Spartinivicinus poritis: one gene and its partners. The protein of the gene in region 3 interacts with the protein of the main gene of each other region in a pairwise test. Links are inferred from orthologs where the notes say so. Each region holds a gene or a part of one and is shown on either strand. Other genes may lie near its edges.

Region 1 (6,617 bases), on a different replicon or contig from region 3:
GTTCAGTGATTAATTGATCAAATCCCAGCGTTTGCTGGGGTTTATCCTCTCTCAGCCACTTAATGGTTACCTGTTGCTGTTCCTGTTCAGATTCACCAATTATCAGTGCAACAGCAGCACCTGACTTATCAGCCCGTTTCATCAGGCTCTTAAAGCTACTGCGACCACACTGCGTTTGCAACCGAAGTGTAGGTAACGCTGAGCGGATCTTTTCTGCAATCATTAACGAGTATCCAGTCACATCTCCTACACCTAACAAGGCAGCATCAACCTGTTGTTTGGCTGTTGCAGGAATTTTATCCAGTGACTCTAACATTAAAATCAGCCGCTCTAATCCCATCGCAAAGCCGACAGCAGGTGTAGACTTTCCACCTAATTGGGTTACTAGCCCATCATAGCGACCACCGGCACAAACCGTTCCTTGTGCGCCTAACTCATCTGTAATCCACTCAAAAACTGTATCGCAGTAATAATCTAAACCACGCACTAGTTTGGGGTTAATCTGATAACCAATCTTAGCCTGATCCAGAATTGCTAATAATTGATCAAAATGTGCTTTAGAAGTTTCATCTAAAAATTCTGTTAAAACTGGTGCACCTTTTAAGACAGCCTGGGTTTGAGGGTCTTTACTGTCCAAAATCCGCAACGGATTAGACGACAAGCGACGCACACTGTCTTCATCCAACTGATCTTTATATTGATTAAGGTATTCAACCAATGCTTCCCGATAACGAACGCGTGACTCAGTAGTACCAAGCGAGTTGATTTCTAGACGCACCACATCATCGATGCCTAACATTTGCCACAAACGAGCGGTCATGATAATCAGCTCTGCATCAATATCAGGGCCTTGCAGGCCAAATGCTTCAACACCTAATTGGTGGAACTGACGATAGCGCCCCTTTTGAGGCCGTTCATGGCGAAACATCGGACCCATATACCACATCCGCTGTATTTGATTAAAAATCAAACCGTGCTCTATGGCAGCTCTCACACAACTAGCAGTACCTTCAGGCCGTAAGGTTAAGCTATCTCCATTACGATCTTCAAAGGTGTACATTTCTTTTTCAACGATATCAGTGACTTCACCAATAGAGCGCTTAAATAAGTCAGTGCTTTCAACAATGGGTGTACGAATTTCATGGTAGCCATAGGCTGCCTGTAGCTGGCGAATTATTTGCTCAACATACTGCCAACTGCTGGATTCAGCTGGCAGAATATCATTCATCCCACGAATTGCTTGAAGTTTTTTCGCCAAGGAACTGTACCTTTTTTATCTAAGTCTGCGACTAAATTTCAATTAACCTGTTCAAGCCCTGGCCAGGCATTAATAGTAGCCACCAGGTATAAGAAAAGTGATTCTACGGATATTAAGTGCTGCTGGCCATAGCTTGTTAACCAGAGAGAGCAACAAAAGACAGACAAACAAAAAAGCCCTAATAAAAGGGCTTCTATTTATAAAAAAGTAAGGGGAAAATAATACAGGTTAGGCTTTGGCTATCACGTTTGCTAACTCTTCTTCTTTTTGCTTAGCCTTAGTACGGATCATATTTTCCAAGTGATCCACCAAAGTATCATTTTTCAACTTATGGCTGGGCTTGCCATCTTCATAAATCAGGTTGCTTGGCGTACCACCGGTTAAGCCAATATCCGCTTCTTTCGCTTCACCAGGCCCGTTCACCACACAGCCAATGACAGCAACATCGAGGGGTACATTAATATCTTCCAGGCGTTGCTCTAATTCATTCATGGTTTTAATGACATCAAAATTCTGTCTTGAGCAGCTTGGGCAGGCAATAAAATTAATGCCACGGGTCCGTAGTTTTAAACTTTTTAGAATATCAAAACCTACTTTCACTTCTTGTACAGGGTCAGCAGCAAGAGATACGCGCAAAGTGTCACCAATACCATCCATCAGCAATAACCCCAAACCAACTGATGACTTCACTGCTCCAGAGCGAAAGCCGCCTGCTTCGGTAATTCCCAAGTGAAGTGGTTGGTCAATTTGATTCGCCAGCAAGCGATAGGCTGCTACTGTAGTAAATACACCAGAGGCTTTCAGGCTGATTTTAAATTCTTGAAAATCAAGCTTGTCGAGAATATCAATATGGCGAAAAGCAGACTCGACCAAAGCTTCAGGAGTTGGCTCGCCATATTTTTTTTGCAAATCCTTTTCAAGTGATCCAGCATTAACCCCTATACGAATGGGAATACCTTTATCTTTTGCAGCATCGACTACTGCTCTCACTCGATCTTCTCTGCCAATATTACCTGGGTTGATCCGCAAACAGTCAACACCATTTTCAGCTACTTTCAGAGCAATACGGTAATCAAAGTGGATATCCGCTACTAAAGGCACTGTCACTCGCTGGCGAATTTTGGCAAAAGCTTCTGCTGCATCTAGGCTAGGAACAGAAACTCTGACAATGTCGGCACCTGCTTCTTGCAGTGCTTCAATCTGCCCTACTGTGGCAGCAACATCACAAGTCTCTGTATTAGTCATGCTTTGTACTGAAATAGGAGCATCCCCTCCGACCGCAACATCTCCTACATGAATCTGGCGCGATTTACGTCTTTTGATGGGGGATTCAGCAAACATGAAGACTACTCCTTACCTAGCACTAACTTGGCGACATCACCACGGGTGAATGGGGCGACATTCACTGCTCCCCCATTAAACTGGAGCAATTTTACCATACTTGCTTTACCTAGCTTAATTTTTATCGGCCCAGCTTGCTTGAGTTCTAGTTTACTGCCTGCTCGATATAAAGCTTTGACTAAGGCATTATTGGTTTGGGCATCTCTGACTTCTGTCCAGCAAGGACCATCAAAGGTTATCAGTAGGTGGTTAATACCTTCCTCTACGTTAGTTAGCGCAGCTTCAGTTGACAGTTCTGAAGTGACCTCACCACTAGCCGGTTGAGGTGTATTTTCTGCGGTAGACTGATTAACAACCTCCTCTGTTTGACTGGCAGTGCTTGATGTTTCTTCTGTTTCAGCAGCTGTAGCCTCACTTATTGCCGGCTCTTCTGCTACAGCCAATACCTGCGTTTCTTCCTGTTCTGGCAAAACCTGTTCGGCAATTGCTTCAGCAACGGCCACTTCTGCACTAGGTTTAGCATCAACTGCTTGCTGCTCTTGTTGCTGAGCCTCAGCCAGCACATTCACAACGGTCTCACCTGTTACCGTTTCAACAGTAATTTCATTTTCTTCTAAGTCAGCATTAGGGTTCTCTGTCAGTGGTTGATTAACCTCGTTTTGCCACCAAACAACCGTTAATGCCACGAGTCCACCAATTAATAAGTAAGTAAACCATTTAAATATGGGGTGGCTAGTTTCATCAGGTGCTTCAACTTCTGTCACTGATATTGGTTTATGCTCTTTTGCAGCAGCACCGGTAAAACGATCAAATGCCTGAATGACCTGGTTTGGATCCAGACCAACAAAATCAGCATAGCGCCTTAAATACCCTCGAACGAAGGTTAGTCCAGGTAATTTATCAAATGCAGAGCACTCTATTGCCTGAACAAAATCAACGCTAATTTTCAGGTTATCAGCAACCTCATCTTGCCCAACACCGAGATTCTGTCGTTGCTGAGCTAACATTTCCCCTGGAGTAATATGATCCTGATATGACTCCAGAGGTTTGATATTTTCACTCTTCATTCGCTAATAAACCCTGGTACTGCTTTAGCTCTTCTGAGCCAGGATACATCTTTTTCAACATTAAGCCATAACTGGCAACTACATCATTGTTTTCAAATACTTTGGCAATTTTCACACCTAGCCATAAAGAGCGTGCATTTTGACGGGACAGTTGTTTAAATTGCTCATAATGGCTCTTTGCTGGTATATATTTTTGTTCTTGATATAAGATGTCAGCCAGCTCAAGATGAGCCTTAGGAAGTCTTTTATTAAGTCGAAGTCCTTTTTCAAAGTATTCCTTTGCCTCTTCTTTTTTACCCAGCTTCAGTGCAACAAGCCCCATATTTTCATAAGAATAACTACGCTTGGGGTAGTAGACATTAGAGGCTGCTTTATCCAACTGCTTTAATGCATCTTCATAACGGCCTTGAGCGTATAAAAAAGCACCATAGTTGTTGTGCACATCAGAGGGCTCGTCACTATAACGAATAGCTTTACGAAAAGTCTTTTCAGCTAGCTCATTCTCACCTTCCAACTGATTCACCATAGCCAACACTGAATAAGCCTCACCTGAGCCGCTATCGTAATCAAGGGCTTTTTCCAGTGGCTTACGTGCCAAGCCTGCTTGCCCTTCTCGAATATAAGCTTTAGCTAAGCGAATTTGTGCAGTGACAACTTTATCTTCATCAATTTCTTTGCCACTTGGCGTTGTCGTGACACAGCCCACTTGCAGGAGAAGTAACATACAACCTAACAATACCTTATTGGCTGTTCTTTTATTAGTCACCATAGCCCCCATTGGATGCAACAAAAGTAATTAGCTTGTAATTAAAATGGTCTAGTTTGTTCTGATGCTAGCTGCTTAATATTCAACAGCTTATCACGATAGCGTTCACTACGGCGGGTTTTATCATTCACCTGTCCCGCCAGCTGCCCACAGGCTGCATCAATATCATCGCCCCGGGTACGTCTTACCGTGGTATTGTATCCCGCATCTAAAAGCAGTTGCTGAAATGCCCGGATAGCATTATTACTTGGCCTTTGATAATCAGATAAAGCAAATGGATTAAAAGGTATCAAGTTAATTTTACAAGGAATATCTCGTAGCAGCTTAATCAATTGTTTAGCATGTTCAGGTTGATCATTAATACCTTTAATTAAAGTATACTCAATTGTAATACGCCGCTTGTCGCTTAATCTTGACATATATTCAACACAAGTGGGTAGTAGTACTTCAAGGGGGTATTTCTTATTTAGAGGTACCAGCTCATTACGAAGTTCATTATTTGGTGCATGTAGCGAAAGCGCTAAAGAGACATCTGTTACATCGGCTAGTTTTTTCAATGCAGGTACAACACCAGATGTACTTAATGTGACTCGCCGTTTGGAAATACCATACCCCAAATCATCCATCATCAGGTTCATTGCATCGACTACATTGTCAAAATTAAGTAGTGGCTCGCCCATTCCCATCATAACAACGTTGGTAACAGCTCTATCTTCTTTATGAGGCACACTGTTAAATGACTTGGCTGCAATCCATACTTGACCAATAATTTCTGCTGATGTTAGATCTGAGTTAAAGCCTTGTTTACCTGTCGAGCAAAAACTACAGTCTAGGGCACAACCTGCTTGTGAGGAGACACATAAGGTGCCACGACCACGCTCAGGAATAAAAACAGCTTCAACACAGCTACCACTCGCAACTCTAACAACCCACTTACGCGTTCCATCTTCAGAAAAGTGCTGGCTAACAACTTCAGGCCCTTTAATTTCAGCCAACCCTGCCAGTTTTTCACGGAGTGACTTACCTAAGTTAGTCATGTCCTGAAAGTTATCCACGCCATAATGATGAATCCATTTCATGACTTGAGTTGCTCGAAATTTTTTCTCACCAATCGACTCAAAAAAAGCCTCTAATTTAGGCTTGGTTAAACCTAGCAGATTGGTTTTAGCAACAACACTGGTCATCTTCTTCACCTTTCAACGCAGACAACATTAACTCACCCTGCTTTTAGAGCAGTGTTATATAAGTGCAGACAAAAAACAGGCCTCTCCTATTTTTTGCCTGCACAATAGCTTTACTCTGTTATTAGCGAGTACGAGGGCAAATTTCTTCATCAGCAAAGAAATAAGCAACCTCACGGGCCGCTGACTCAGCAGAATCAGAACCATGAACTGCATTTTCATCAATTGTTTCTGCAAAGTCAGCACGAATAGTGCCCGCAGCTGCCTCTTTAGGGTTAGTTGCTCCCATTAAGTCACGGTGAGCAATAACAGCATTTTCACCTTCTAAAACAGAAACAACGACTGGGCCAGAAGTCATGAAAGCAACCAAATCTTTAAAGAAAGGGCGCTCCTTGTGCTCAGCATAAAAGCCTTCAGCTTTTTCTTGAGAAAGGTGCAACATTTTTGCAGCAACGACTTTCAAGCCAGCTTGTTCGAAACGGCTATAAATCTGGCCAATTACATTTTTAGCAACAGCATCTGGTTTGATAATTGATAAAGTGCGTTCAACAGCCATTTGGTCACTTCTCCAAGTTGAAAAAAGTTATTTTGAATAAATTAAACCCGCGAATTATACGCGGGTTTAGGGAAAATGCACCTGCTAGAAACAGTCTATTAATCAGCTTCTTCAATCCAAGCCATTTGTATCGCTTCAAGGATCTTTTCACCACAATGGGAAGGGTCATCTTCAAACTCTTCTAAAGCCACCACCCAGTTGCGCAAGTCAACAAAGTTAACATAGCGAGGATCGACCTCTTCGTGACGCTCAGCCAGCTCAATGGCTATCTCTTGCACATCCGTCCACTTTAAGCTCATACCCCCCCCTATGTTTAATGGCGCTCAGAAACTTGATTAATGGTATATTTTGGAATTTCTACCACCAAGTCTTGCTCAGCAACCAAAGCCTGGCAACTTAATCGTGACTCAGGCTCTAACCCCCAGGCTTTATCTAACAGATCATCTTC
Region 2 (8,394 bases), on a different replicon or contig from region 3:
TCACCAGGATAATATTCCACTCGCCCCTCAATCTGTGGAATCAGCTTTTTTACAAATTTGCAAACTTTCTGATAAGTTTCTCTGGAGTCTATTCGCACCTTTTCTATTTTAGGATCAACTAAGTCTCTCAGTGTGCGTAAATGAAGTGGTAAATCTTCATAAACTGCTTCAGGTGCTCTAGCATCTTTAATGCCTTCAGAAACAGATTCCCACAGCCGATGTAAAAAGCGGATATCAGCCAGTACCTCCTCGGCACCAACGCCTTCAGCAGCCGTACGTAAAATAAAGCCACCTTTTTCTTCCGCCTGCTCTGCTGCTAATGCATTTTCAACCAGCTGCTTGAGGCGATCTCGCTCTTCTTGGTCTTCAATTCTTAATGAAATGCCTACATGATTGGTATCAGGCATATAAACGAGGTATCGGGCAGGAATAGAAATATGGGTAGTCAGTCTGGCCCCTTTGGTACCTAACGGATCTTTGGTTACCTGCACTACTAATGATTGGCCTTCATGCACAAGTTCGTGAATTAATGGTTCGGTTGCATCCTCATCTTCTTTTACCTCACCCTTGGGTGCTATTTCGCTAACATGAATAAAGGCGGCGCGCTCTAAGCCAATATCAATAAAAGCAGCTTGCATACCAGGTAACACCCGAACTACTTTGCCTTTATAAATGTTTCCAACTATGCCACGCCGTTGGGTCCGCTCAATATACACTTCTTGTAAAACGCCATTTTCCACCACCGCCACACGAGACTCCATTGGGGTGATATTCATTAATATTTCTTCGGACATGGCTTTTTCCTACATTGTCAGGGACCATCATTAAGGAGAAGTTTTAGCACTGCTATCATCTGAAGCTTTATTATTTTAACGTGACAGGTTTTAAGCATTACGGCTACTTAAGCACCATCATGTCTTAAGTATTGTCATTTCGTACACACGATAACTGTCTTAAATACCATGGCTTTGCCAGACATCAACTTCAAACTGGGTCAGCAACTCAGCCGTTTCAGTTAAAGGTAACCCCACTACACCACTGTAACTGCCTTTTATCTCAGCTACTAATATTGCTCCCAGCCCTTGAATACCGTAAGCACCAGCTTTGTCATTAGGCTCTCCTGTTGCACAATAGCGGTCTATGAGTGATTCGGTTAGCGACTTAAAGACTACATCCGTGATACTGGTTATCAGTTTGGTCGCATCAACATTCACTACGGCAACTGAAGTCATTACCTGATGCTGCTTCCCTGATAAGTCTGTCAGCATAGCTTTGGCATCAGCTACAGAGGTCGGCTTGCCTAAAATGGTACCCTCTAACACAACTGCCGTATCAGCTGCTAATACAGGCCGCTGGGCTAACCCACTGGTTTTCAATAGTTGCCAACCAGCTTCTGCTTTAGCCTCAGCAATACGCTCAACATAGTGTTGTGGATGCTCATTCAGCAAAGGGGTTTCATTAACGTCTGAAGCAAGCACCTGGTAACTTACCTTAATTTGCTCCAGTAGCTCTCGACGCCGGGGAGACTGGGATGCTAAATAAATACTTGGAACGTCCATACCGATTTTTTAATTAACTTTATATCGCCTTCTTAAATCTCGTAATAAAATAAACAACCACGGCCATAATAAGGCACTGACGACAGTTGGCAACAAAAACAATAAATTAGGTGGTGTACGACCACTAAAAGATTTAGCCCACAGATTAAGCATTTGATAAATACCAATGACCACAAATACCACCATGGACTGCTGGAGTAGCGGATAAATACGCATACGTCGATGCAGTTTATGGGCAACATAGACAACTATCACCATGCCAAGGGCGTTTTGCCCAAGCAGCACACCTTGCATCACATCCAACATTAAGCCAACCACCCAGGCTAGTATTAATCCTATTCGATCAGGTAATGCCAGTGCCCAATAGAGCATCACCATAGCTAACCACTCTGGTCGGCCCAGCTCCAGATAAGAGGGCATTGGTAATAAACTCAACACATAAGCAAAAAAAATAGTCGTCCAGATTACCATGCGGCCCTGGGGTCGATCAGTTGACATTAGGCGCTTCACTTACTTGGGTCTCATCCACCGCAATCACATCACTGTTATCATTAGCTTCTTTACCACTGAAGACTAATAACACATGACGGCTGCGATCTAACTTAGCAGAAGGTCTTACTTTGATGATGGCAAAAGGTTTGCCTGGGTCATGGATAACCTGAACTACTTTACCCACAGGATAGCCCACTGGAAAACGCTGCCCGAGTCCCGAACTGACTAAGATATCACCTTCACGGATATCAGCAGTATCCGGAACATGACGTAGTAACAGCTCATCCAGCTTGCCCGTGCCTGCAGCAATGGCTCGGGCACCATTACGATTCACCTGTACAGGCACACTATGATTAGCATCGGTAACCAACAGAACACGACTGGAAAATGGGCTGACTGAAATAACCTGCCCCATCAAGCCACTGGCATCAAGTAAAGGCTGTCCTACAAAGACACCATCTGTCGAACCTTTATTGACAATAACCTGGTGAGTATAAGGATCTGGATCAACCCCCACCAGTTCTGCAATAAGCACTCTTTCATCCAGGAGTTTGGAAGAATTTAGCAGTTCTCTTAAACGGATATTTTGAGCGGTTAGGGCAGCCAGCTTTTGTAAACGCCTTTCTAGTAGCAGGTTTTTAGCCTCCAGTTTAGCGTTTTCTAAAATTAGCTCTTTGCGAGTTTTCAGGGCGTCATCAGCCATCCCCCACATTTGTGCAGGAAGATCAGCCACCCACTGCACGGGCGTAGCGATCACTGTCAGCCAGGCTCTCACTTTGTTAAGGCCATTATCGAGACCATCAAACCGTTGCTCAGAAAGCATCAAGCCTAATGACAGCACAATAAAAAACAGCAGCTGCGCGGTGAGTGATTGTTGCTTAGAAAATATTCGCTTAATTGGTTACTCCCACATTTTGTCTTTTAACTACACTGGAGACTGTTACCTCAATAAGCTAATTCTTTGTATTAAGCTACAACAGTCTCCTACCTACTAAGTAGGTTTCAAAGCCACACAAAAAAGCTTGTCTGGCAATTTTGAATACCTTAACAATTAGACTCACTTGAGCTCTAGTAAGTCCTATTGATTTTGACTACTCAGTAGATAAAAGATCAAAAGCATGGCGTTCCATTATTTCTAGTGCCCGTCCTCCCCCTCGTGCTACACAAGTCAGAGGATCTTCAGCCACCACCACGGGCAACCCAGTTTCTTCACTAAGCAGGCGCTCCAAGCCTTTTAGTAGTGCACCACCTCCTGTCAGAACCATTCCCCGCTCTGCAATATCCGAAGCCAGTTCAGGTGGTGATTGCTCCAATGCACTTTTTACTGACTGCACAATGGCTGCTAAGGATTCCTGAAGGGCTTCTAGAATCTCATTACTATTAAGGGTAAAGCTGCGAGGCACCCCTTCTGCCAGGTTACGGCCTCTTACATCAATTTCACGTAGCTCATCACCTGGGTACGCGCAGGCAATTTCTTGTTTAATTCTTTCCGCTGTAGCATCGCCTATCAAGCTGCCATAGTTACGACGAACATAAGTGACAATCGCTTCATCAAAGCGATCTCCACCTACCCGAACAGACTCTGAGTAAACAATGCCACTTAGGGAGATAATAGCAATTTCAGTGGTTCCCCCACCGATATCCACAACCATTGAACCATGGGCTTCTTCAACAGGTAGGCCTGCACCAATTGCTGCTGCCATTGGTTCTTCTATTAAATACACTTCACGAGCACCCGCTCCTAATGCTGACTCGCGAATGGCCCGCCGCTCGACTTGAGTCGACTTACAAGGTACACATACCAGCACCCGAGGGCTTGGCTGAATAAAACTGTTTTCGTGTACCTTATTAATAAAATGCTGGAGCATTTTTTCCGTGACGCTGAAATCGGCTATTACTCCGTCTTTCATCGGCCGGATAGCGGTGATATTACCAGGGGTTCTACCCAGCATTCGTTTCGCCTCAGTACCCACTGCGGCAACCGTTTTCTGACTACCATGATGACGAATAGCCACCACCGAAGGTTCGTTTAACACGATCCCTTTATCTCTAACATAAATCAGGGTATTAGCAGTACCTAAGTCAATTGACAGGTCACTCGAAAAAAATCCCCGTAGTTTCTTGAGCATGCGTGGTATTCTTCCCAACAAACAAAGAATGTGAATATGGTTGCAGTGTTTTACACAAGCGCATTGATTAGCTGTAACTTAATAATAAAGATCAGTGCAACCGGCCAACAAAACAGTTTACGCTTTATATCTAAACTTGCTATCTACCTAACCTCAGCCACTCGTTATGAAGCTGACATCTCAGTAAAAAGCACCTAACTAATAAGTCAAATAAATAGGATTGACTGTGGTTTTTATTCATAATCTTGCAAATTGCTGCAAACTCTAACAACCGCGCTTACATAGAGCAAGTTAAGAAGCTATCTCATAGTAAACTATTATACCCTTGGTTAAGGGCAAGCTTGTCAGTTAACACCAACTTCATTACTTACTGCAGCCAAAACTCATGCATTGTGTCTTACTTATACTGTAGTCTAACCTTTTAATTGATTGACAAAAATCTGTCTTCTATTTCTATTTTTTTATTTACTATCTCTCGTTCAATCACTTACAAGCGCTTGAGATTGTCACTGCAAACCCCTACATTTGCAGTTTGGCTTTTAGTTGGAGAGCACCCATGGCCCTTGATCAAACCGATGTTGAAAAAATCGCCCACCTGGCACGCATTGCTATCGACCAGCAAGATATTGTCAATACGACTGAAGGGCTAACCCAAATTTTAACCATGATCGACCAAATGCAAGCTGCTGATACTGATAATGTAGAGCCCCTGGCTCATCCGCTGGAAATGGAACAGCGGCTTCGGGCAGATGCTGTAACCGAAACCAACCAGCGAGAAACCTTTCAGGCCATTGCACCAGCCACTGAAAACGGTTTGTATCTGGTACCCAAGGTTATTGAGTGATCAAATAGCCCACTAGCAGAAACTACATTTAGGCAAGCACTCCTCCATCTTGCCGCATAAACACCTGTATTAGGACCTGTACAATCCAATAGGACCTGTAATTACCATGCAAAACAAAACTGTAGCGCAACTGGCAGCTGGTCTTGCCAAAGGCGAATTTTCCAGTGTTGAGCTTACCCAGCATTATTTGAACCAGATTAAGCAGTTCGATAATCAGCTGAATAGTTTTATCAGTATCACAGAAGATCAAGCACTGACGGCAGCCAAAGCAGCCGACAATTGCCGTGCAAATAATAATGCAGGCCCGTTAACCGGTGTCCCTATTGCTCATAAGGATATTTTTTGTACAAGCGGCATTAAAACAACTTGTGGCTCTAAAATGCTCTCTAACTTTATTGCCCCTTATGAGTCAACTGTCTCACAAAAGTTCCAAGATGCAGGTTGTGTAATGTTGGGTAAAACCAATATGGATGAGTTTGCCATGGGCTCTTCTAACGAAAACAGTTACTTTGGTGCCGTCAAAAACCCTTGGCAATTAGACGCTATCCCTGGCGGCTCGTCTGGTGGTTCAGCTGCAGCGGTTGCAGCTCGACTGGCTCCTGCAGCCACTGGCACAGATACAGGTGGCTCTATTCGCCAACCTGCTGCCTTATGTGGCATCACCGGATTAAAACCCACCTATGGTCGTGTATCGCGCTGGGGCATGATTGCCTTTGCCTCTAGCCTTGACCAAGCTGGCCCGATCACCCAAACTGCCGAAGATGCCGCCTTGTTAATGAATGTCATGGCAGGGTTTGATGAAAAAGACTCAACCTGTGCCAATGAACCAGTGCCAGACTATACCACCACCCTTAATGACAACATTGCCGGGTTAAAAATCGGCTTACCGAAAGAATATTTCTCTGCCAACTTAGATAGTCAGATTGCCGCTAATGTAGAGCAAGCCATTAAAACATTGGAAAAGTTAGGCGCTACGGTTAAAGAAATCAGTTTGGCTAATTCTCATCTGGCATTACCCGCTTATTATGTGATTGCTCCGGCTGAGTGCTCTTCTAATTTATCCCGTTTTGATGGGGTGCGATTTGGTCACCGCTGTGAAGACCCCAAAGACCTGGAAGATTTATATAAGCGCTCCCGTGCAGAAGGCTTTGGCTCTGAAGTCAAGCGCCGTATTTTGGTAGGCACTTATGTCCTATCTGCCGGCTATTATGATGCCTATTACATCAAAGCCCAAAAGCTGAGACGATTAATTAAAAATGATTTTGTGGCCGCCTTTAATGATGTGGATGTCATTGTTGGCCCTACCACTCCATCCCCTGCGTTTAAGCTGGGTGAAAAAACCAACGACCCGGTAGCTATGTATTTATCGGATATCTATACCATTTCCACCAACCTGGCTGGCTTACCGGCGATGTCAATTCCAGTGGGTTTTACAGATGGCCTGCCTACGGGTATGCAACTGATTGGTAACTACTTTGCTGAAGCCAGGCTATTAAATGTGGCTCACCAATTTCAGCAACAAACCGACTGGCACCAACAATTACCAACCGCAATTCAGGTATAAGGGGAATTTATCGTGAAATGGGAAGTCGTTATTGGGCTGGAAATTCACGTTCAGCTTGCCACTCAATCTAAAATTTTTTCAGGTGCCAGCACTGCCTTTGGTGCCGAACCTAATACCCAGGCTTGCGCTGTTGATTTAGGGCTACCAGGTATTTTACCGGTTGTGAACAAAGAGGCTGTACGAATGGCGACTATGTTTGGCATGGCCATTCATGCGCAAATTAATCAGCGCAACATATTTGCCAGAAAAAATTACTTTTACCCCGACCTGCCAAAAGGCTATCAAACCAGTCAAATGGATTTACCCATTGTCGGTCCTGGTTATGTGGATATCACTTTAGACGATGGCGAAACCAGGCGGATTGGTGTTACTCGCGCTCACTTAGAAGAAGATGCTGGTAAATCACTACATGAAGATTTTCATGGCATGACTGGTATTGATCTTAACCGAGCAGGCACACCCTTATTAGAAATTGTGTCCGACCCAGACTTACGCTCAGCAAAAGAGGCCGTTGCCTATTTAAAAACGATTCATTCTATTATTCGTTATTTAGGGATATCCGATGGCAACATGGCAGAAGGCTCCATGCGCTGTGATGCCAACGTTTCCATCCGTCCACAAGGCAGCGATAAACTAGGCACCCGGACTGAAATTAAGAACGTTAACTCTTTCCGCTTTATTGAAAAAGCCATTAATTTTGAAATTGAGCGACATATTGATGTATTAGAAAGCGGTGGCAAAATCATCCAGGAAACTCGTTTGTATGATTCTGAAAAAGACGAAACCCGTTCTATGCGTGGCAAAGAAGAAGCCAACGATTACCGTTACTTCCCCTGCCCTGACTTATTACCCGTCGTACTTTCTATTGAATTTTTAAATGAAGTTAGAAGTTCACTTCCTGAATTACCTGAACAAAAGCGTCAACGTTTTATCGATGAGTTAGGCTTAAGCGAATACGACGCTGGTGTTCTATCTGCTAACCGTGAAACGGCTGAATATTTTGAAGCGGTTGCTGACCAGTGCCAAGACCCTAAACTAGCCGCCAACTGGGTCATGGGTGAGCTGGCTAGTCGCTTGAATAAAAACCAGCGGGAAATCAACGACAGTCCAGTTTCAGCAACACAATTAGGCGAAATGTTAATTCGCTTAAAAGACGAAACCATTTCCAGCAAAGGCGCAAAAACCGTTTTTGAGGCTATGTGGAACAGCGAAGGCTCAGCTGATGAAATCATCGAAAAACGCAATTTAAAAGCTATTACCGATACCTCAGCAATTGAAGCTATGATTGATCAAGTTATCGCTAATAATGCAGCGCAAGTTGAACAATACCGCAGTGCAGATGAAGCCAAACAAGGCAAAATGATTGGCTTTTTTGTTGGCCAGGTAATGAAAGCATCCCGCGGCGCAGCAGAACCAGGAGTGGTAAATAAATTGCTAAGGGAGAAGTTGAAGGGGTAGCAGCTTTAGGGCAATCTTTCTTTTTGAAGTTTTAGAGTCCCTTTCCTTCCAAAGTGTCGTGAAAGGGCTCACAAATATGTTGGCAATACCTTATACGCTTCCCCTTATTCAGCTTTATTTTCTATCAAAGAAGCAACATCTACGTTTTTAGCTGAGAAACAGAAAGACTTAAAATAGTAGTAAATAGTTTGATAAGTATTTCCCAAGAGTCTGAACATAGCTCAACTGCTTTATTAAAATTTGAATAAACATAGTCCTTAATGTGAGGATCACATATGTTAGCATGCCCTTCATCTAGTTCTGCATGCAGCTCAATATATTCAGATATTTTTCCTTTATTTCTACTCT
Region 3 (8,455 bases):
GACATTAATGGAGACAAATTTAGTGGCGCCTTCTCCATCACGCACAATCATTTGAGCTAGCTGCTTAGCCACCTCAATTAGCGTGCTTTTAAATAATTGAAATAACTGATCACAGGTATTCACTATTAATTCATTATTAGCTGCACCGGTAGCTGCTACTATAAAGGCATCATTAGTGGAGGTATCACCATCAATGGTAATACGATTGAACGACAGGTTCGCTATATCTACAGTTAATTTCTGCAGTAAAGACTGATCAACAGCAAGGTCTGTTGCAATAAAAGCTAACATGGTGGCCATATTTGGCTTAATCATCCCTGCCCCTTTCGCAATACCTGTGATGGTATAAGTTTTCCCTGCCCAACTAAATTGCTTAGAAATACCCTTAGCCTGAGTATCAGTAGTCATAATGGCTTCTGCTACCTGATTCCAGGACTCAACACTTAATTTGTTTACCAGTTGGGGTAGTGCATCCTCTATTTTTTTGACAGGTAATGGTTCTCCAATAACCCCTGTCGAAAAAGGCAATACTTGTTGTTGCGTCAGGCCTAACTGTTCTGCTGTCACCTCACAACTACAGTAAGCATCTTCCAAGCCCTGCTGGCCTGTTCCTGCATTAGCATTTCCCGCATTGATTAATAGTGCTAAAGGCTGTTGCGATAAATGTTGCTTTGCCACTTGAACCGGGGCAGCACAAAAACGGTTTTGGGTAAAAACCCCTGCTACAGTGCTACCAACCCTAAACTGCAGTAATGCTAAGTCTGTTCGTAGATTTTTTTTGATACCAGCAGAAACTGCTGACAACTTTACACCTGGAACAGGCAACAGTTGCTTTATAGACTCTAAGCCGACCGCCATATTTCTTACTACCTCACAAAAAAGGCGACTACCGTCGCCTTTTTTAAATTACTTCTAATTAACAAAATATCTTATTGAGTTATGTATAGTTTATACAATCTTACCATGACATTGTTTATATTTCTTTCCAGACCCACAAGGACAAGGCTCGTTACGCCCAACTTTTCGTTCCTGGCGAATAAATGGTGTATTAGCGTGCTCATCACCTTCTTCCGAAGCTGGCTCACCAGTCATGCTTGCCGCCTCAGCATGCTGAAACTCCATTTGTTTAGCTAAAGCAGCCCTACGCTGGCGCTCTACTTCTTCTGTATTATCATCTTGTTTGACTTGTACATGGGAAAGAATTTTGATGGTTTCATGCTTAATATCTTCAAGCAGTTGTTGGAACAGCTCAAATGACTCACGCTTATATTCTTGTTTAGGATTTTTCTGTGCATAACCACGTAAGTGAATACCTTGGCGCAGGTAGTCCATAGTTGCCAGATGCTCTTTCCACTTATCATCCAATACTCTTAACAACATTTGCTTTTCGAACATACGAAGAACAGAAGCACCTGCTAGCTCTTCCTTAGACTGATAATCTTCCAACAAATGTTGTTTAATTTTTTCCCTTAGTGGCTCTTCATAGAGTTTGTCATCTTCATCCAGCCACTGCTGAATAGATAGATTAATACCAAACTCTGAGGATAAGTGCTCCTCTAAACCATTGATATCCCACATTTCCTGCAAGCTTTGAGGAGGAATAAACTGGTTAATTGCCTGTTCCAAGACATCTTCTCGGAATTCTGTAACCATTTCAGATAGGTCATCTTCACTCATTACCTTATTACGGAAGCTATAGATGTACTTACGCTGCTCATTAGCCACATCATCATATTCTAATAAGGCTTTGCGAATGTCATAGTTGCGACCTTCGACTTTACGTTGGGCTTTTTCAATAGCATTGGTCACCATTCGGTGCTCAATGGCTTCACCTTTTTCCATACCAAGCCGCTGCATTAAGTTGCGAATACCATCAGAGGCAAAAATACGCATGAGGCTATCTTCAAGAGATAAATAAAAGCGGCTAGAGCCTGGGTCACCCTGACGACCTGAACGGCCCCTTAGCTGGTTATCAATACGTCGTGACTCATGACGTTCAGTACCAATAATATGTAGGCCACCAGCATCTAATACCTGTTGATGCCGTTCTTGCCACTCAGCTTTAATGCTATTAATTTGCTCTTCTGTTGGGTTTTCTAGATTAGCGACTTCCGCTTCCCAGTTACCTCCCAACATAATATCTGTACCACGGCCTGCCATGTTGGTAGCAATAGTTACAGCACCAGGTCTACCTGCTTGGGCTATAATTTCAGCTTCTTTTTCGTGGAATTTCGCATTTAATACTTGGTGTTCAATTCCCGCTTTCTTTAATGCACTAGAAACTCGTTCAGAAGACTCAATGGAAGCGGTACCTACCAAGATAGGGCGATGCTTGGCTACATTTTCTTTAATGTCTTCAATTACCGCATCATATTTTTCTTCGATACTGAGATAAACCAAGTCGTTATAGTCTTTCCTCACCATCGGCTTATGGGTAGGAATGACAATAACGTCTAAACCATAAATTTGTCTTAGCTCAACTGCCTCAGTATCTGCAGTCCCTGTCATACCTGACAATTTTTCATACAAACGGAAATAGTTTTGGAAGGTGGTCGATGCTAAGGTCTGGCTTTCGCTTTGAATCTGCAGGCCTTCTTTTGCCTCTAAGGCTTGATGTAAACCTTCAGAAAGTCTTCTACCTGGCATGGTCCGGCCTGTATGCTCATCAACTAACAACACCTGACCATTTTGAATAATATAATCAATATTTTTATGAAAGATTTGATGGGCTTTTAAAGCAGCGTAAACATGATGGAGTAAATTTAGATTGTTCGGTGCATAGAGGCTTTCCCCTTCACCCAGCATTCCCTTTTCGGCCAGCAGCTCCTCTATAAACTGGTGTCCAACCTCATTTAGCTCAACCTGTCGGGTTTTCTCATCTAAAGTAAAGTGACCTTCAACAGCCTCTTCCTGCTTTTGTAATTTAGGAATAAGTTTATTTATAACAGTGTAAAGCTCAGAGCTGTCTTCAGCAGCACCAGAAATAATCAAAGGAGTTCTAGCTTCATCAATCAGAATCGAGTCTACTTCATCTACAATGGCATAGTTAAGTGGGCGCTGGAATTTGTCCTCTAAACTAAATGCCATATTATCCCGCAAGTAGTCAAAACCAAATTCATTATTAGTCCCGTAAGTAATATCCGACTGGTAGGCTGCTTTTTTTGATTCTGGGTCTTGACCTGATGTCACCACACCAACAGTTAAACCAAGAAACTCATATAACGGACGCATCCAGTTTGCATCACGACTAGCTAAGTAATCATTGACTGTCACAACATGGACGCCCTTGCCAGATAAGCCATTAAGGTAGGCTGGCAAGGTTGCTACCAATGTTTTACCCTCACCCGTACGCATTTCAGCAATACGTCCTTCGTGAAGAGTCATGCCACCAATCAATTGAACATCGAAATGGCGCATCCCCATTACCCGCTTGCCTGCCTCACGCACAACAGCAAAGGCTTCGGGTAATAAGCTGTCTAAGCTCTCACCTTTTTTGGTTCGATCACGAAACTCATCAGTTTTAGCCTTTAATTGCTCATCTGACAGTTTACTCAATGACTCCTCTAGAGCACTCACTGCTTTCACTACTTTACGCATCCGGCGTAACTGGCGGTCATTTTTACTACCAAAGACTTTTCGAACTAAAGGCGCTAACATAATCGTTTACTTATTGTGTCCACAAGATTAATACCAGACAGCATCTCAAATGCTCGGCTGATTTTATAAAATAAACTTAGATAAAGTAGCTGGATTGTAACGCTATTTACTTTAGACAAGAAAGCATTACCACAGCTTTTAAGAGAAACTACTCAAAGTGCTTATCGGTTTACCCATTTGCACGGGAAATGTATCTGGCGGGGTTAACAGCTTTTCCGTCTTTATACACTTCAAAATGAACATGTGGACCTGTTGCTCGTCCACTGCTGCCCATTAAAGCAATTTTTTGCCCTTTTTTTACTAAGTCACCTACTTTAACTAAGATTTTACTGTTATGAGCATAACGAGTAACAAAACCATTACCATGATTCACTTCAACCATGTTGCCATAGCCACCTCGTGAGCCAGCCCATGTAATTACTCCCGACCCCACAGAAAAAATACCAGATCCATATTTACCCGCAAAATCAACACCTTTATGCCAGGCATAACGCCCATTGATAGGGTCTGTTCGCCGACCAAATCGAGAAGATAGCCAGCCTTTCCTTATTGGGCTACCTGCGATTAATACGTCACTCTTTATTTTTCGCGAGGTAATTAAATCACCTAACAACTCTAATTGAGCTTCTCGGTTGTCGATTTGTTTGATCAGCTGATCTATCAGGTCAATAAATTGAGGAGGCTTAAATGCTTCATCAATATCATTAGATTCAGGACCACCTAACCCAGGAGGCTCACTAAAATCAAACTCACCATTATCTAAGTCAGCTATTTGGGTAAGACGCTCGCCCAAAGCATCTAGCCTAACTAGTCGACTTTGTAACTGAGACACTCGTAATGCTAACGCATCCAGCTCAGCGGTCGCCTGATCCTTAAGTGCACTAAGCTCACGTCGCTGACTGGCTATTTCTCCTTGCCAATGTTGAGTAGTTTGATTATTAAGGGATTGAGCTGAAAGAGGGGTCAGGTAGGTATAGGTGCCCCAAATAGAGAGGCTGATAAGAGCAACAAGTAGAGTAAGTACAAGAAATGTAAGCCCAAAAGGGCCAATATGAAATGTTCGCGATCTATCTAGCTTTCGTCGGACAATAATAATATTCATTCACTTGCACTTTTAATTCACGGGGATTGCGTACCTCTAGAAAAAGCCACCCTTGGACAATAATTCACTTAAGACATATAGACTACTTAAGTTCATACTGCCTGACTACAAGACAAGTACATCAATAAGTTGAGCGTCGCTACTAGCTTTCAAGTAATCATAGCTATTTAAAGCAGTGTCAACTGTTTATCACTTGCAGTCACTAACCCCCAAGTTACATCTGTATGTACATTAACCGTATTGCAAGTCTAATAGTTTTGGCTTTATTCACCTTAAATAGAACATAGCCTTGCACACGAACTGGCAATTATTTGCCGCTTTACTCACTCATGGTTATTTTAATTTTAACCACTAGTAATTTATCTTTTTAGCATTATTAAGTTTTAGGTAAGCTTTAAGCTGCTCCTAACACCACCTGTATACTTAAACTATGCTAAAAGCATGTTTTTTAACCTAGGTTTTCGTGAGCCTACGTAGCAAAATATTCACACGCTTACAATACAATAAGTATTTACCCTTATACAGCTTTTATAATACAATAATCCTGCCTACCTTAGCCAACAACATACAAATAGATTAGTACCTCCAATATATAAATTTATACAAAAGCAAGTGCTAATTTATATCAGTACAGTACATATCTACCTGTGTTGTCTACTACATATCAATGGGCTATCACCTGTTTAAAGCCTTCAGATACATTTTTTAATGCGTGAAAGCATAACCCACATGATTTATCTAATAAGATTTATACTGCAGCTACTGGCCGCATGTATGAGATAGGAGCTTCAGCAGGATCTTCAAACGTGACTACTTCCCATGCATCTTCTTGCGCCATCAAGGCACGTAATACCTTATTATTTAAAGCATGCCCAGATTTAACCGCACGATACTCACCAATTAAGCTATTACCTAGTAAGTACAAGTCACCAATGGCATCAAGCATTTTATGTCTGACAAACTCGTCATCATAACGTAAGCCATCTTCATTCAGTATTCGGTAGTCATCAACAACTATCGCATTGTCAACACTACCACCAAGAGCTAAGTTTTTAGATCGGAGATATTCAATATCTCGCATAAAACCAAAAGTTCTTGCGCGACTGACTTCTTTTACGAAAGAGGTGCTGGAAAAATCAACAGAAGCTGTTTGGATATTGCCTTTAAAGACAGGGTGATCGAAATCAATAGTAAAGGTCACTTTAAAGCCATCAAATGGTAAGAAGGTTGCTACTTTATCACCTTCTTTATAGGTAACCTCTTTTTTAATTCGAATAAACTTCTTTGCTGCGTTTTGCTCTTCAATCCCTGCGGATTGAATTAAGAAAACAAAAGGCCCTGCACTGCCATCCATGATAGGTACTTCATGGGAGCTTACTTCTACATAGGCATTGTCAATGCCGAGGCCTGCCATTGCTGAAAGCAAGTGCTCAACAGTGTCTACCCTAATGCCATCATTATTCATTAGTGATGTACACAAAGTAGTGTCACCAACAAAACTTGCTTTTGCGGGTATTTCTACAACCGGATCTAAGTCTGTCCGACAAAAAACGATTCCCGTATCTACAGGAGCTGGCTTCAATGTCAAGTAGACTTTTTCTCCCGAATGTAGACCTACTCCCGTAGCACGGATAATGTTTTTTAAAGTTCTTTGTCTAATCATATATGTACGCCGTCTTGATCAAATCCTGCCAGAAGGCAAACAATTGACCGGCGATTGTATCAAAAGCTGCACATTACACAAATGGTAAGTGAACTTTTTTAATACCCTAGTCAGCTTGCCTTCTTAAAAATGCAGGTATATCCAAGTAATCCATATTGTCTGTATTACGAGTCCGTTCCGGCTGGACAACTTGGTTGCCTGTTCCGGCGGCAGCTTGTTTTCTCATGACTGTAGGGCGATCTAATTTATTGTAGTCTAAAGTACCATCGCTTTTGGTATTATCGACTACTTTAACAGGTGCATCAGCTGCATCATTCGCCCCTAACCCTGTTGCTACCACGGTGACTCGTAACTCATCAGACATATCAGGGTCAATTACGGTGCCAACCACTACGGTAGCATTTTCTGAAGCAAACTGCTCTACAGTATTACCCACTTCTGAGAACTCGCCCAAAGAAAGATCTAATCCTGCTGTAATATTAACCAATATTCCACGAGCGCCGTGTAAGTTTACATCCTCTAAAAGTGGACTACGAATCGCAACTTCAGCTGCTTCTACTGCTCGATTAGAACCTGTCGCAGAACCTGTTCCCATCATTGCCATGCCCATTTCAGACATTACTGTGCGCACGTCTGCAAAGTCGACGTTAATCATTCCCGGACGAATAATTAGATCAGCAATACCTTGCACTGCACCAAGCAATACATCATTTGCCGCACTAAATGCTGATAATAAACTGGCATCTTTTCCTAATACAGGTAACAATTTTTCATTAGGAATTGTGATTAAAGAATCAACATTTTCTGCTAATTCTTTAATCCCTTCATCAGCCACAATCATCCGCTTACGCCCTTCAAAAGGGAAGGGTCTAGTGACTACAGCAACGGTTAAAATACCCATTTCTTTAGCAACTTGCGCAACAACTGGAGCTGCACCAGTACCTGTGCCACCACCCATACCGGCAGTGATAAATACCATATCAGCGCCATTTAACACTTCAGCAATTCGATCGCGATCTTCAAGTGCCGCTTCACGGCCAACGTCAGGATTAGCACCTGCACCTAACCCTTTAGTCACACCAGTGCCTAATTGCAAAACGGTTTTTGCCGCCAAATTTTTTAACGCTTGAGCATCTGTGTTTGCACAGATAAAATCAACGCCATCGACGTGCTTATTTAACATGTGGTTGACAGCATTGCCACCTCCGCCGCCCACACCGACAACTTTAATGACCGCGTTTTGCGGCACATTATCAACCAACTCAAACATAATAACCCTCTCCTTTCTCTCAACTATCTACTACTTAATTTAATTTGTATTAGTTATCGTTACTCCTGTTAAAAGTTTCCTTGAAACCAATGTTTCATCCGGCTAAAGATATTAACTTTAGCGGCAGATCTTACAGGCATGGCAACACTGCCTTCTTTTTGATGTTGTAACCCATAATGTAACAACCCGACACCTGTCGAGAAAATTGGGTTTTTTACCACATCAGAAAGTCCTTTAATATCCGTAGGCATGCCTAACCTAACGGGCATATGAAAAATTTCTTCAGCCAACTCCACAACACCTTCCATTTTTGCGGTGCCACCAGTCAGAACGATGCCTGCAGGAATCAGCTCTTCAAAACCACTACGCCTGAGCGCCCCTTGTACCAGGGTAAATAATTCTTCGTAACGAGGCTCAACTACCTCTGCTAGTGCTTGCCGTGATAAATCCCGTGGTGGGCGGTCACCTACACTAGGTACTTTTATTAATTCTTCCGCCCTTGCCAACTGAGTCAATGCACAAGCGTATTTAATTTTAATTTCTTCAGCGTGCTGCGTAGGCGTGCGAAGCGCCATTGCAATATCATTGGTTACCTGATCACCAGCAATAGGAATTACTTCAGTATGCCGAATCGAACCACTAGTAAATACAGCAATATCCGTAGTGCCTCCACCAATATCAACCAGACAAACCCCTAGCTCTTTTTCATCTTCAGTTAACACTGAGTAACTAGATGCTAACTGTTCCAAAATAATATCTTCTA

Evidence for each region.
Region 1: the proteins of ftsZ (region 3) and rlmN interact in binary tests that used the Escherichia coli proteins (3 or more experiments, as listed by UniProt). The link is inferred for Spartinivicinus poritis from one-to-one orthologs.
Region 2: the proteins of ftsZ (region 3) and ORQ98_RS12225 interact in binary tests that used the Escherichia coli proteins (3 or more experiments, as listed by UniProt). The link is inferred for Spartinivicinus poritis from one-to-one orthologs.

What each region holds. Positions count from the first base shown.
Region 1 is NZ_JAPMOU010000001.1:191,445-198,061, forward strand. The notes cover bases 3,546-6,522. They hold rlmN (dual-specificity RNA methyltransferase RlmN), read right to left. Parts: upstream 5,617-6,522; coding sequence 4,474-5,616; downstream 3,546-4,473. Other genes in these bases: ORQ98_RS00850 (RodZ domain-containing protein), read right to left, coding at 3,546-3,666; pilW (type IV pilus biogenesis/stability protein PilW), read right to left, coding at 3,656-4,435; ndk (nucleoside-diphosphate kinase), read right to left, coding at 5,738-6,169; iscX (Fe-S cluster assembly protein IscX), read right to left, coding at 6,268-6,468; fdx (ISC system 2Fe-2S type ferredoxin), read right to left, coding at 6,483-6,522. In the rest of the region: hisS (histidine--tRNA ligase), read right to left, coding at 1-1,258; ispG (flavodoxin-dependent (E)-4-hydroxy-3-methylbut-2-enyl-diphosphate synthase), read right to left, coding at 1,487-2,599; more of ORQ98_RS00850, read right to left, coding at 2,605-3,545; more of fdx, read right to left, coding at 6,523-6,617.
Region 2 is NZ_JAPMOU010000013.1:133,342-141,735, forward strand. What follows is about bases 2,162-4,945. They hold ORQ98_RS12225 (rod shape-determining protein), read right to left. Parts: upstream 4,181-4,945; coding sequence 3,143-4,180; downstream 2,162-3,142. Other genes in these bases: mreC (rod shape-determining protein MreC), read right to left, coding at 2,162-2,949; gatC (Asp-tRNA(Asn)/Glu-tRNA(Gln) amidotransferase subunit GatC), read left to right, coding at 4,737-4,945. Outside these bases: rng (ribonuclease G), read right to left, coding at 1-794; ORQ98_RS12210 (Maf family protein), read right to left, coding at 954-1,559; rod shape-determining protein MreD, read right to left, coding at 1,569-2,057; more of mreC, read right to left, coding at 2,047-2,161; more of gatC, read left to right, coding at 4,946-5,024; Asp-tRNA(Asn)/Glu-tRNA(Gln) amidotransferase subunit GatA, read left to right, coding at 5,131-6,588; Asp-tRNA(Asn)/Glu-tRNA(Gln) amidotransferase subunit GatB, read left to right, coding at 6,601-8,046; ORQ98_RS12245 (cupin domain-containing protein), read right to left, coding at 8,186-8,394. UniProt on the Escherichia coli protein: Forms membrane-associated dynamic filaments that are essential for cell shape determination. Acts by regulating cell wall synthesis and cell elongation, and thus cell shape.
Region 3 is NZ_JAPMOU010000014.1:53,619-62,073, reverse strand. The notes cover bases 5,611-8,455. They hold ftsZ (cell division protein FtsZ), read right to left. Parts: upstream 7,693-8,455; coding sequence 6,529-7,692; downstream 5,611-6,528. Other genes in these bases: ftsA (cell division protein FtsA), read right to left, coding at 7,761-8,455; lpxC (UDP-3-O-acyl-N-acetylglucosamine deacetylase), read right to left, coding at 5,611-6,422. Also shown: bifunctional glutamate N-acetyltransferase/amino-acid acetyltransferase ArgJ, read right to left, coding at 1-858; preprotein translocase subunit SecA, read right to left, coding at 949-3,657; ORQ98_RS12520 (M23 family metallopeptidase), read right to left, coding at 3,827-4,759; more of lpxC, read right to left, coding at 5,508-5,610. UniProt on the Escherichia coli protein: Essential cell division protein that forms a contractile ring structure (Z ring) at the future cell division site. The regulation of the ring assembly controls the timing and the location of cell division.